DNA from 2 places in the Fodinibius saliphilus genome. Region 1 is predicted to be linked to the other one. Evidence: riboswitches for the same ligand, from Rfam matches in the RefSeq annotation. Region 1 holds a riboswitch; the other holds the start of a gene.
What was found. A riboswitch is a leader RNA that binds a small molecule or an ion and turns the genes downstream of it on or off. The one in region 1 is predicted to bind thiamine pyrophosphate.
Positions count from the first base shown of each region.

Region 2: linked by a shared signal. The riboswitch ahead of thiL (thiamine-phosphate kinase) and the one ahead of FCN14_RS13240 (TonB-dependent receptor) in region 1 are both predicted to bind thiamine pyrophosphate.

Region 1 is NZ_VAWF01000004.1:69,682-77,202, forward strand. Features, by position in the region: gene FCN14_RS13240 (TonB-dependent receptor) at 1-1,770, opposite strand, end outside; TPP riboswitch at 1,862-1,957, opposite strand; gene FCN14_RS13245 (M14 family metallopeptidase) at 2,410-4,947, opposite strand; gene FCN14_RS13250 (nuclear transport factor 2 family protein) at 4,978-5,481, opposite strand; gene polX (DNA polymerase/3'-5' exonuclease PolX) at 5,611-7,371, shown strand; gene FCN14_RS13260 (CHRD domain-containing protein) at 7,437-7,521, shown strand, end outside.
Region 2 is NZ_VAWF01000004.1:404,500-412,020, forward strand. Features, by position in the region: gene tenA (thiaminase II) at 1-96, opposite strand, end outside; gene thiD (bifunctional hydroxymethylpyrimidine kinase/phosphomethylpyrimidine kinase) at 124-951, opposite strand; gene thiL (thiamine-phosphate kinase) at 956-1,993, opposite strand; TPP riboswitch at 2,042-2,137, opposite strand; gene FCN14_RS14745 (DsbA family protein) at 2,230-2,814, opposite strand; gene FCN14_RS14750 (M28 family peptidase) at 2,888-4,549, opposite strand; gene FCN14_RS14755 (DUF2339 domain-containing protein) at 4,658-5,194, opposite strand; gene FCN14_RS14760 (SDR family oxidoreductase) at 5,404-6,231, shown strand; gene FCN14_RS14765 (aldehyde dehydrogenase) at 6,228-7,521, shown strand, end outside.

The sequences.
Region 1 (7,521 bases):
TTCCCAATCGTATAATGTTTCGTGCTCAGGACGACTTTCAGGAGTCGAATCCACATATTCGTCACGAGTGGGTTCCTTATTGGCCATACTGAAAGAAAAGTAGGCTCTATGGTTACCCTTATTATAAGTGAGTCCTGCTTTGGGATTGAAGAAAGTCAATTCGTCGGTTTGCTTAACATCTACAATATCATAGCTGTTACTTTGATTTTTGATACGGTCCTTACCTAAAAACTTATACGTAACACGTCGAATTTGGGCATCAGCATAGATTGTCAATGCCTCTGTAATATTATACTGCCCCTTTAGATAAGTATTAAAATCTGTTTTAAAGCCATTATTATCGTAATAACGATTTTCGACATTGGTATTACCGAGATACTCACCCCAGATCACTTCACCGAAATGATCTCCATCATATTCATTATAGCCACCACCAAGAGTAATGGATCCCTTATCCTCGATATTATACTCCGTTGAAAAAACGGTGCCATAGAAATGATTATCTAACCATTTACGGCGAACCAGATCACTTTCCGAGACCGTATCCTGACTAAAGATAACGGGACTTATACTATAGTCACCGAGTTCTTCATCTGCCTTATACTGTTCATAATAACCCCGACCATAGGTATAGTGTAGCGAGGCATTGACATTCCAGTTCTTCGCCAAGTCATAAAAATAGTGTAGCTGGTAATGGTCTTGCTGGTAATTATCGGTTTGATCTTTATAGGGCGTACCCGGTTTTTCGGTACCAGCAGAATTGTAGGTACGTTCTCCGTTTTCCAATTTACTTTCGGAAACCCCATTCCAAGCGTGGTATGTTTTTTCTTTACCGGAGAACACATCGGCTCGCAGCAAGCTTCGCTCACCATGCTTAGCTGCAGAAAGGTAAAACGATTTCAAATCCGATGATGCCCGATCGATATATCCGTCTGACGTAATTTTTGAAAGACGGCCTTCGAACTGCCACCCATTTTCCATAAGACCGGAACCGAGCATTACATTAGCTTTTTTGGTATCAAATGAGCCGATCCCGGTATTCACCTCTCCATAGGCATCCGATCGCATCTGTGAAGTCTGTACATTCACCGTAGCCCCAAAGGCCGCGGCTCCGTTCGTCGATGTCCCCACACCACGCTGGATCTGGATATTTTCAACGGATGAAGCTAAATCAGGAATATCGACCCAATATACGCCGTGTGATTCTGCATCGTTAAGCGGTATACCATTAATAGTTACATTTATACGCCCTTGATCAACACCTCGGATTCGCATCCCTGTATACCCAACCCCGGACCCGGCATCAGAAGTTGTTGTTACTGATGGAGAGCTACTCATCATGTAGGGCATATCCTGACCCAGATTTTTCTTTTCAATATCTGTACGGCTCACATTATCAAAAGCCATGGGCGAGGCTTCATCTACACGCAAAGCCTTTACGAACACTTCATTACTAATAACGGTATTGGGCACCAAGCTAATAGTAAGCTCACCTCCTCTTTTTGTCGTGTCGATAGTCTTGGATTTAAAGCCAACAAAAGTCACTTTTATTTTTGATGAAGCGCCCTCTTTTAATGACAGGGTAAAGGCTCCATTTTCATCAGCCGAAATACCGTTTTTAGTATCGAGCTGAATAATATTCGCCCCGGGCAGCGGTTCATTACTTTGTGCATCAATAACCATTCCGGTTATAGTTTGAGCAACAAGTGTGGTACTCATTGCCATCAAAAAGCATAGAAATGCTGTTGCTCGTATTAGTTTGAAATACATAAGTTCCTCCGTCTTATAGGATTCATAAGAGCGGGAGATGAACTTGCAAGGAATGCTGATCAATCCGGCAGTTATTGTACTTTTTTCGGTAGTATCACTGCCTTGGTTTCCCTACGCCGATCTTAATCGGTTCAGGTTCTCAGGGTATGGTCTCAGCCTGCTGTTGCAAGCACCCCCAACCTTTGTAAAGTTAGAATGCGCCCAAAGATACGGGCATAAGGCGGAAGTTTCAAAAGATAAGACAAAATAAATACTGGTGCCTTTGCAATATCGTGGGGTAAAACCCCTTTAAAAGAAAAGATGCTGCAGTGTAACACTAAATGACGACCTCAAATGAATACTAGAGACCTTTGCAAAACTAAGTGTCATCCTGATAAAAAAACAAAGTGAGGCAGTAGGAGGGGAAAATACTATGGCATCTATTCTCCCTTAGAAGGGTTTGATTGTGGTTCAGCTTCAAACTCTTCATCACACCGCTCTTCATAATGACAAAGCGGGGGTCATTCAAAGTCTTCAACTATATTCTCGTCCCCGATCTAAGTTTTCAAACAGAATGATGCATTTCCACATCTCTTAAAATACACTGGCTCCTAGACAAAGTATAAGAGCCAGTAAAAATAAAACTGTTTGTGTAACAACTTACTGCCCTACCATAAATACGGCATTACCGAACAGCAGCTTCCCGTTATACCAAAAAGCACGAAACAATGGATTATCAACCATATACACAACAGAACCATTTCCCATCTCCTGCACACCAAAAGTAAGCGTGTTATGTAGCTTCTCCTCAGCTTCATACCCTATGAAACCACTCATATGGGCGTCTGCTTTAGCAACGCCTACATTCCACCCTTTTTCAAGATATTTATAGGCATCAGCATTTAGTTTAAGAGAGAAATAGCTGTCATCATATCCAAATGCCAAAGGATGGCTATTATCCATGGTGATTTTAAAAATGGAACCACTATTAAAGTTCGATATATATTCACGCTGTTGGTCACCATATTCATTGAGAACCGTGCCAGATTCAGGGGTCTCTTTCTCATTTCCATCATCAGGCTTTCTTTCGATACTGAACCCCTCCTTACCTGCTAAGTAACCGTTTGCACCCTGTAGTGCAATAAGTTTTCCGCCGGAAGAAATCCACTCTCGGATATCATCAAATCGGCTGCTATCAATAACACCATTATAATTACCCGAGGGCATAATAAGCACCTGGTAGTTATTAAGATCTACCTCACCGAAATAATCAGTATCTAGCAGGGTAACCGGATAATCAATCTGCTTATCAAAATAATGCCACACTTCGCCTACCATATTTGAGTAAGTTCCTTCTCCGGATAGCAAGGCAACGCGCGGTCGGTCAAGATATCGCACGGAAGAAGAGCCAAAATCTGCCCCGGACTGTACAAAACCGGTTGGCACCGCTTCCAGATGCTGATTGTGCTCGGTAGCAAGATCATTGACCAACTTATCAAAATCGGTGCCTTTAAACTTGTTATCAGAACGGGTGATTACCAGCGTACCGGCGTCATACGATTGATCTTCTATTTTAAATTCTTTCTCTGAAAATCGAATATTGATATCATGCTTTAAGAGGTCAGCCAACAAACCTACATCCGAAAGGTCTTTCCATTCTGCCAGGTAAGCATAGGCGTTTTCATTTACAGCATTGTCAACTTTCTTTTCAGGCATTGAAGCTGCTTTCATATCCAGCTCTTCTGGTACAGCATAGCCATCTAACCCATAAGCATAGTGCTGCTCCCAGGCCGTGATATCATAGGTTACAGAATCGGCCAGCTCAGGACGCGGTTCAAATAATATACGAGCCAATACTGACTTTGGCTGATAGGCACTTACCAAGTAATCTCCTTCCTCAATACGCTGACGACGCTTTTGTCCTGTCTTGTAGTTGTATGCCGATACCCGTTGGTCATCGGAGGCTTGTCCGTATTCCACCTTGTGCTTGTCGAGAAGCTTGAATAAAGCCCGCAACTTATCGGGATTATTATCCTTATCAATAACAAAAGTCTTGTATTCACCAGCGGGATTACTTTGAGCTTTTTTATAATAATTAGAAAACTCACTGACTAACTTTTCCGCATTCATGGAACTAATCTCCACGGTGGATAATCCTGTTGTATGGTGATGGGTCAGGCGATCTTTCAATGTTAAGGTATCTCCCACTGGCTTCTTTATACCAAGGCCGGAATATCCTCCGCCGGCCTGCTCATAGGTCATTCCAATAGACCCGTTAAAAATGGGATACGTATCACCATAGCTGGGATAGAAAAGATCAAAGACTTCGCGAGTGAAATAGAGCCAGCTATTTTTATTAAAATATTTTGCGTGATTTTCACCGATGGTATACTGAAAATTCCGTTGCCATTCTGTAATAGCTTTATGAAACGGTTCGGCAGCAGGAGCAAAATAATAAGGCGAGGTATAACTCTGCTCATGAAAATCAACATGGATATGGGGCATCCAATTCTGAAACTGTTCTATCCGCGCCCGACTTTCTTTCTGTGTTAACCACGCCCAATCACGGTTTAAATCAAAATAATAGTGGTTAGTACGTCCCCCCGGCCAAGGCTCATGATGCTCACGTGCTTCTCCAAAAGCATTAAAAGTATCCCCAACGGTTTCTTTGTACCAATGTACGTAACGATCACGACCATCGGGATTAAGCATTGGATCCATGACCACAACCGTATTCTGCAGCCACTCTTTGGTTTGTGGATTATCTGGACGAACCAGCTCATATATCGTTTTCAGGGCTGCCTCACTGCTGGAGGTTTCATTACCATGAACATTATAACTTAACCAAACAATAGCTGTGCTCTCACCTTCAGCTTCACCATCAATAAGGCCGGTACGCTTTAAATTATTGGTTCGGATCTCATCCAGCCTTGCCATATTCGACATGCTCGATACATAAGCCAGCATCAACTCACGCCCTTCATTGGTTTTGCCATATTTCTTGGCCTCAACCATCTCCGATTGCTCTGCCACATACCAAAAGTAATCCATCACTCTATGATGGGGCGTCCATTGGTCACCCAATTCATACCCCAAGAATTCAGCAGGAGATTGCAGTTGGGACTGGGCAACGGCAGAAGCAGAAATAAAAAGCCCAAATATTAAGAAAGAGAGAAAATAACGTTTCAAAGATCTCATAAATCAGTAGGATAGATTATTAACAATAATTTACTTTGTAGAAGAACGATCTTCCAATGCACGTTCAACTTGTTTTATCACCGTATCGGCGATAGCATTGGGGATAGGAATCGACAAATTATAATGAGCAATCTTCCACTCACCTTCTTTTGACACCAATACTCCTGTTCCCCGGGCGGGACCTAAATTAGGGGTGTCCAATACCTCGTCAAACCAGGCGATACTCCCATCGTCCGAAAAGTAGAGATGGCGTTCAACAGCAGTAAAATCCCATGCTTTACCTCGATCAAAATAGGGCTTTGCCCAGGGCCGAAACTCAGCAACCGTCCACCGCTCGGTGGCATCAGTACCCATAAAAATGGAACTATCGCTGGCAAAGTGATTGAAATACCTATCAAAATCGGCATCTGCTGCCGCAACATGCCAGTCGTCTAAGACAGCATTAACGGCCTCATCCGTTGAAGGAGCCATTTCCACTGTTTGTACACAGGATATACTGGCAGCAATTACCAGAAGTAATAGAATATTTTTCATAAAATAATCTTATTCATGTGAATTCTTGATAGTACTAAATGGTTTTTAATTCCCAAAATAAGAACCATTATCTTGTAGAACTTTTACAACGAATCCAATACCTTCATTAAAAAAAACAAGAACACTTTTATGCCCGTAACAAATAATGAAGTTGCTGAACAACTGCGCGAAATATATCAATTGATGCAGTTGGCCGGCGAAAATCGTTTTCGTGCCATTGCTTTCGACCGTGCCGCACAAACGATAGAATCTCTGAATGAAGATATCAATAATTATATTAAAAATGGCTCGCTGACTGATATCAAAGGAATTGGAGATTCTATTGCCGAAGATATCACTTCTTATGCTGAAACCGGTGAGATTGAAGTCTTAGAAAGCTTACGGGAACGAATTCCTGCCGGTGTAATAAAATGGCTGGATATCTCCGGGCTGGGGCCCAAAAATATTGCCAAAATTCATAAAGAGCTCGGGATTTCTGAGCTGGATGAACTCAAAGAAGCTTGCCAGGATGGCCGTGTGGCTTCACTCGATGGGCTTGGAAAAAAATCAGCAGAAAAAATTATTAAATCTATAGAATGGATGCAGCAATTTGACGAACGCTGCCGCCTCGATGAGGCCTTGGATATCGCTCGACCACTTTTCAATTTTTTAAAAGATAAAGAAGGAGTTGAGTCTATTGAAGTAGCCGGCTCGCTACGGCGATCCAAAGAAACAATCGGCGACGTTGATATCATAATTGGGGCTAATGAAAAATACATTACTGCCCTTTTCGATGCTTTTGTGGAACACGACTTAGTAGTAGAGATATTGGGACGGGGAGACACGAAAAGCTCTATCCGAACTAAAGAGGGACGACAGGTTGATCTCCGTATTGTCAAGCCGGAGCAGTACCCGGCAGCACTCATGTATTTTACGGGTAGCAAAGAGCACAATGTTGTACTGCGTCAGCGGGCGCGAGAACGTGGCCTTTCACTCAATGAGTATGGATTGTTCAAGCTCGACAACGAAGGTAATACCAATTTTGATAAACCGATTGACTACTCTTCGGAGGAGGATATCTATCAAAAACTGGACCTTCATTTCGTGCCTCCGGAACTGCGTGAAGACCGTGGTGAAATAGATTTTTTTGAATCTAATGAAACGATTGACCTTGTCGAAGAAGAAGATATTAGAGGAGTTATCCATGCCCACAGTACCTGGAGTGATGGCAAATTCTCGATCAAGGAGATGGCCGATGCATGTATTGAGCGCGGGTATGAATACCTTGGGCTCACCGACCACTCCCAGACAGCTGCTTATGCAGGAGGTCTATCTGTTAACGAAATAAAACAACAATGGAATAAGATCGACGAACTTAATAACCAATTTGAAGCTGATGGCGTTAATTTCCGGATCTTTAAAGGTATAGAATCTGATATTCTAAGTGACGGCAGTCTCGATTATGAGGATGAACTACTTGCCCGGTTCGATTTTGTTATTGCCAGTGTGCATAATGGGTTGGGGATGTCGCGCGAAAAAATGATGAATCGTTTCAAAAGTGCTATTACCAATCCCTATACCCGTATTGTGGGGCATCCTACCGGTCGTCTGCTGCTCCAACGCGATGGCAGCGACCTGGACATGAACGAACTTATTGAACTGGCAGTTGAACACAACACCGCTATAGAAATTAACGCCAGTCCATACCGGCTGGATCTTGATTGGCGCCACGGAAATAAGGCTAAAAGTGAAGGTCTGCTATCTTCTATCAACCCAGATGCCCACAGTATAAAAGGTATCGATGATATTCATTACGGCGTGCGTATTGCCCGAAAAGGCAAATTTGAAAAAGAGCGAATTCTCAATACAAAGAGTACCAAAGAGCTTGAAAAATGGTTTCAAACTAATTAATGCTATATAATATTTCACAAGAGATAGAGTTAAATAGTAAAGGACGATAACTAAATTATGTAGCCATGGATAAGATGAAACTATTAGTCGGTACGATTGTTGTACTTCTTGTGGCCAGCTTTGGAATACCCCAGAAGAGCCAAGCTCAAG
Region 2 (7,521 bases), 330 kb from region 1:
TAAGGTACCATCCGTCAATTCTTTTATAAATGGCAGTTCTAATATATGATCATAGATAGGTTCAATTTCTTGCCAAAGCTTGTCAGTAAATTCCATTCCTTTTCAATACTTTATGTTTAGATACTAGTTCCAAAATTGGTGAAAATGATGTAGCGGGCCACCGCCTCTCCCAATATCATATTGACTACCTGCCGAAATAGCCTGCGTGATATACAGCTTTGCCTGTTCAACAGCTTTAGGCATAGAATATCGCTTTGCCAGGAACGCAGCAATAGCTGAAGAGAGGGTACAACCTGTGCCGTGGGTATTATCTGTTTCTATGCGTTTTGCCTTAAACTGGTGCAGCTCCGGGTCTTTTGATGCTATCGCCAAATAATCGATACTTTCTTGCTTCTCGAAATGTCCGCCCTTAAGTAGTACTCCCCCAGCACCGGTTTCTAAGAGATCCTGAACCGCCTTTTTCATCGACTCATGACCGTTTATATCACACCCCAGTAATCGTTTAGCCTCTGGAATATTTGGAGTAATAAGATCTGCTAATGGAAACAGTTCTTCTCTTATTACTTCGATGGCCTCATCTTGTATAAGCTGAGCACCACTTTGAGCAACCATAACCGGATCTAACACAATATTCTTCAGATCATGTTTTTTAATGCGATCTGCAACTACTTCCATTAGAGTTCCGGTAAATAACATTCCTATCTTAACTGCATCTACTTCAAAATCCTCTACCACCACATCAATTTGGTCTTTTAAAAACTGGGGCGGCACCTCATGAATAGCACGCACCTCTTGTGTGTTCTGAGCCGTAAGAGCAGCAAAAGCGGACATTCCATAACATCCCAATGCAGAAATGGTCTTAAGATCTGCCTGTACGCCGGCCCCTCCTCCACTATCAGAGGTGGCAATGGTCAATACCTTATCATACGTCTGTTTCGAATTATCTTGCATAAAACTAAGATCCCTTAAAGTGTTTGAACTCTTGTTCTTTAATTTCTACCGATGCCCCACTCCGTAACATTCCAACCTCAGAATCACCTTCACTAACACTTCCTATCTGATGTAGGATGGTGCCAAAATTCTGTTTGTACCTCTTTTGTAAATCCTTAACGCCATCTTTGGCTACTGTCAATAGGAGCTTATAATCCTCTCCTCCAACCACCGCAAACTCCTGTGCCTGTTCATGAGTACCATCCTTTTCATAAAAAGATCTGAAAGCACGCGACAATGGAAGCTGTTCTAACGCGATTTTAATACGACAGTGACTTTGATGGGCTATGTGGTAAGCATCTCTTAACAACCCATCAGAAAGATCAATCATTGCATGTACCGTTTTTTCTTGGGCCAGCCACTGCCCTTTTTCAACTTCCGGTTCAGGTTCCTGATGTCGCCCTAATAGCTGCTGGCGCACTGATTTCGCTAGATGGGTATATTGATCTGGATGTGATAGTATTTCAAAACCGGCTGCTGAATCTCCCACAGTTCCGGTAACACATAAAATATCACCGACTTCTGCATCGCTGCGCAGCTTTACCTGCTGCGGTTTCCCAACACCGATAATTGTAATATTTATAATAATGTCATTCTGTGAACGAGTAGTATCGCCTCCCAATAATGAAATGTCATACTCTTGGGCAAGAGCAACTAATCCATTTCGGAACTGCCTTAGCCAATTTACAGATAACTCTTTGGGCAGAGCCAAGGATACGTAAAAACCGGTAGGCCTACCACCCATGGCAGCAATATCGGAGAGATTTATAGCCAGTGCTTTGTAGCCCAAAAAACGGGGGGAAATTTCTTGGCGTCTAAAATGGACATGCTCTACAATAAGGTCTGTACTTATAAGCTGCTTAAGTCCTCTGGGCCCCTCTGTTACAGAGCTATCATCTCCTATACCGATCTCATTGGGCGAAGATGATGAATTGGCAAAGAGAGCAATAATCTGCTCTTCAGACAAGTCACCTATATTTGGGGATGTCAGCGAATCAGCCATATAAATTATTATGCTGCTCGCCGCCAGAAAGAGGCAGGAAAAATCAGTACTAATGATTTGTCGTTTCCCTCCGCTGGTACTAACCAGATCAGGTAGCCAGGATGTCATCTCAGCTGCATTCCTACAGCACTCCTAACGACAAGCAATACTTAATTCTAAATAGTAGGTGAAGCTATCCTTTTATCGCATGCAATGCAAGCCCCTGCCTTAGGGATAAAAGGCTTTTAAACGGTTACTTAACCTGTCTTCTTTGCAAGATATTTTTCAACCACTTCCTTAAACTGCTCATATGACCTTGGAAGAGGATCCAGTTTTTCGCCTTCAATAAAGAAGGTAGGAGTAGAATTCACTCCTCGCCTTTTGCCTTCCTCCTTTTCCTGCATAACAGCTTTTTGGGTTTCCGCCGCATTCAAATCATTGCGAAACTTTTCCATATCAAGGCCTATTTTTTTAGCATAACCTTCAAATATAGGTGCAGGGTTAACAGAATTTGACCAATACCTTTGATTATTGTAAAGCATATTGTGCATCTCATAGAACATCCCCTGATTACCGGCAGATTCTACTGCTCGTGCAGCAAGAGCAGCAAATTGATGCATATTTAAGGGATAATGCTTTAACTTGAGCTCGACTTGGTCGCCAAACTCTTTCTTTATTTTCTTAACAATAGGATGGTACTGCCCACATGCCGGGCACTGATAATCGCTAAACTCAGTGATAGTAATTTTAACATTGTCAGAAGAATCACTTTGGGCCTGAACTGTCCCTATTCCCATCAACACTACAGCGGTTACAAAACATATACTTATAATTTTTCTCATCAGTTCTTTCCTCATTTAAAAATATTATTATTTCGTTTTCCACAAACGATTGTCATCGATATATCTTTCAAAATTATTTTTGGACTGATACTTCTTCAATCATCTTAAGACGCATCTGCTTGAACTCATCCCCTTTATCCCACCTTTGCATCTCCTCAGCATTTAGAATTCTATATCCCGCATTAAAAAAGAGCTGCACATCCTGTACCATTCCAGAAAGATCCCAATACTCATTTATTTCATCATTCACAGAATGATAATTTGCATTCTGCAAACTGTCCACAGTTTCCGCATACCCCTCAGGTTTATCCACATACTCTGTTCCCGAGTTAGGGAAAATAGCGGGAATACCCTTTTTCGCTAGGGGAAAGTGGTCAGATCGATAAAAATATCCTCGGTCAGGATGGGGATCTGGCTTCACTTTTCGACCATTCTCTTCTGCCAAATCTTCAATTGTATCGCTTACACTATTTCGTCCATAGCCAATAAGCACCAAATCTTTGGTCTTCCCATAAACGTTCATCCCATCAAGATTAATATTCGCTGTAACTTTGCCGGGATGTACCGTTGGATTTTGAGCCCAATACTTTGATCCTAACAAACCAACCTCTTCGGCTCCCACAAACAGGAATAAGGTGCTACGCTTTAGTTGAGGCTGCAGTTTTTTATATCCCCTCGCGATATTTAATACTGCACTAACTCCTGCAGCATTATCCAAAGCACCATTATTAATAGAATCTCCTTTCACCGGCTGGGTAATACCTAAGTGATCATAGTGAGCAGTATAAACAAGGTGCTCATCTTTCAACTCATTACTACTTCCTTCTATTAATCCAAGGACATTTTGAGCTTCTTGTTTACGATACGTAGCAGACAACTCTAAGTTTAATGACAATCCATTAAGAGGTACCGGTTCAAAATCACGACTTTCAGCAGCTTTAAGCTGCTCTTCCAACTTCAAACCTGCACTTGCAAACAAGGCTTTGCTTGCTTCTTTGGTCAACCAACCGTTAAACTTTGTATTAGAACCTTTAAGCGACTTGTCACCACGCATATAAAAACGTTCTCGACTCCAGCTGTTGGCCACAACGCTCCATCCATATCCAGCTGAAGGAGTGGTATGAATAATTAATACTCCTGCAGCCCCCATTTCACGGGCCTTTTCATACTTGTAGTCATACCGGCCATAATAGAGCCTGGTATCTCCTTTAAAGAGTGCAGGATCATCGCTGGGATCATTATTCTTAACTACTAATACCTTTCCTTTTACATCTGCTTCTTTAAAATCATCCCAGTTCTCTTCTGGTGCCTGAATACCAAAACCCACATATACTAACTCTGAATCCTCAACGGATACCTCTTCTGACAGGTTACTGGGCCAAGCCATAAAATCACTGTAATAATCAAAACTATGGATAGTATTACCATTTTTACTGATCGTTATGCGCGTATCCTGATCCGTCTTCTGCCCAATCAAGGGTACATTTTGCGTATAACTCCCATCAGGCATTCCACCTTTAATATCATACTCTTTTAACTTTTTGACGAGGTAGTCTATTGTTTTCTTTTCACCTATGGTCCCTGTACTTCGACCTTGAAACTCATCGGAAGACAACACCTCAATAGGCTTCATCAGACTCTGCTTAGTAATAGTCTTGGCAACCTCCTCAACTGGCGATTGCATGCAAGCCACACTTATAATTAATATAATTGCAACAGAAAGTAGTTTTTTCATTTTTATATTCTCCAATTGATTATTGATATAAGGTCAGTAAACAATATTTGTCCACACAAGGAAGCAGGTCAAAATGTAACATATTTTTCAATGATTGCTAATTAATCTCTACTCCTTCTTATCATGCCAATGCGACTGACCATAATATCCCAATAAAAGGAAGATAGTACCAAAGCCGATAAATAATAGTATGCGCCATATAGCCTGTAACTTCGAAAGATCAACTAAAATAGTTTCCCGACAACCAGAAAAACAGTTGCCATAGCTGTAATTCGCAGCCGCTTGCCATAATACAGAAAGCTTAACACCAACAGGATAATAGCATAGCCTCCCCAAGCTATTGTCACCAATACCTGTCCGTCTTCTAATCCCGAAAACTTTTGATATAACCAACACAAAAAGAAACATCCCAACTCCCAATCCAATGGCACTTCTGATAGGTGGATTTAAACATCCCTGATCAATGGAATACTTAAATAGAAATGCTACACCAATTAGCAACAATCCTATTCCAATACGGTTAAGCCATTCTTCACCGATTTCAAAACTACCGATATCCCGATTACTGCTTTTACTCTCTACAGAAATAACCTTGTTTGACCTGTGGTTAGCTGTAGAGGTCTTTGCTGTTTGAGCCTCTTCTATAAAGCTCTCTTAGAGAGTAGCAAGTTGGTGTTCGAGTTCCTTAATTCGCTCTTCTAATTTGGCAACTCGCTTTTGTAGATTATTATCTGCCGGATCCGACATCGTATAAATTTAAGCATCTTGGTGAATTCATATAAAAAAATTTCTGCTTCTTCTCTATTTATCGCACATTATTATTGCTATACTTTTACTAATAAACGCTTTAAAATATGAGTATAATTAGAAACAAACATATTCTCATTACCGGCGGTGCCCATGGTATAGGGCTGTTACTAGCAGAAAAAGCACTTAAAAAGGGCGCAAAATCATTGGTTATATGGGATGTCAATGAAGAGTACCTTGCAAAAGCTCATGAACAGCTTAGTACATTTGAAGCACCCATTCACTGTTTCACTGTTGATATTTCTAAATATGAGCAAATTTATCAAACAGCTGAACAAACATTGCAAGATATTCCACATGTTGATCTTCTAATTAACAACGCAGGTATTATAGCAGGAAAGAATTTTGATGAATTAATCCCGGAAGATATTGAACAAACTATTGGCGTTAATCTGCTTGGGATGATACATACTACCCGATCTTTATTGGGCGGACTTAAAAAATCTTCTTCTGCACATATTGTGAATATTGCTTCGGCTGCAGGATTAATGGCCAACCCTGGGATGTCTGTATATGCCAGCAGCAAATGGGGAGCGATTGGCTGGTCAGAGTCTCTACGTATTGAACTTAGCAAATCTGAGGCCAATATTAACGTTACTACAGTAGAACCCAGCTATATAGATACCGGTATGTTTGAAGGCGTTTCGGCACCATTGCTCACCCCTATTTTATCTCCGGATGATATTACTAATCGTATAATAAAAGCAATAGAACATAATAAAATTCATTTGCGAGCACCATTTATGGTAAAACTGTTGCCTTTTTTACGGGGCATCTTACCCACGAAAGTATTTGATTTTGTAGCTGGTAAACTATTCCGGGTCTACCAATCAATGGATACATTCACCGGACGAAAAGAACAGGGAGTAAGATGAAAGAAATAGTTTCTACTCAACAAAACTACTTCAAAAAAGGAAAACCAAAAGAGGTTTCTTACCGAAAAGAACAACTGCGTAAACTAAAAAACACTCTTAAAAGTAATGAAAAGAGGATTTTTGAAGCGTTAGATGCTGATTTAAAGAAGCCTTATTTCGAAACTTATGAAACAGAGCTACTTATTTCGTACCAGGAAATTGATCATATTCTTACTAACTTAGACCGTTGGGCTAGACCGCAAAAAGTAAGCGGCTCCCTTTTTAATTTTCCTTCCCAAAACTATATCTACCAACAACCATACGGGGTTTCGCTGGTTATTGGGGCATGGAACTATCCCCTTCAGTTAACACTTAATCCTGCCCTTGGTTCAATGGCTGCCGGCAACTGCACCATTTTAAAACCTTCAGAACTGGCACCCAATACCTCCAGCTTATTAGCAGAACTTATTAACAATACTTTCAATGCCGGATACCTTAAAGTAATAGAGGGAGATGCTGAAACCACACAAGAAGTTTTGAACCAACCCCTTGATTATATTTTCTTTACCGGAAGCAGTAGAGTAGGTAAAATCATTATGAAGTCTGCTGCCAAACAGCTGACCCCTGTTACCCTTGAACTGGGTGGTAAATCTCCTGCTATAGTCGATAAGAACACCGACCTTTCCATAGCTGCCAAACGTATTGCCTGGGGTAAATTTATTAACGCAGGTCAAACGTGTGTGAGTCCTGATTATGTGTACGTCCATCAATCGATTGAAGATAAATTCTGCCAATTATTACAAGATTATATCGCTGAATTTTACGGTTCCGATCCACAGCAAAGCTCTGACTATGCTCGCATTATTAACAATGATCATTTTGAACGTTTAACTAACTTAATCAGCCCCCAAAACATATATCATGGTGGCAATACCGATCCATCCGACCGATATATTGAACCAACCATACTTACTGGCATTGGGTGGAATGATGAGGTGATGGAAGAAGAAATATTTGGTCCCATACTACCCATTCTAACTTTTAAAAAGCTGGATCAAGTTATTGAACCTATTAACAACTATCATTCTCCATTAGCGCTCTATATTTTTAGTGACAGTAAAGAGAAACAGGAAACACTGATTCAATCTATCTCTTTTGGTGGTGGTTGTATTAATGATACTATTGCCCATCTCGGTAATTTAGAGCTTCCCTTCGGTGGCATTGGCAACAGTGGATTTGGTAACTATCACGGCAAATCTAGCTTTGACCTTTTTTCTCATTCTAAAAGTATAATGAAAAAAAGAAACTGGC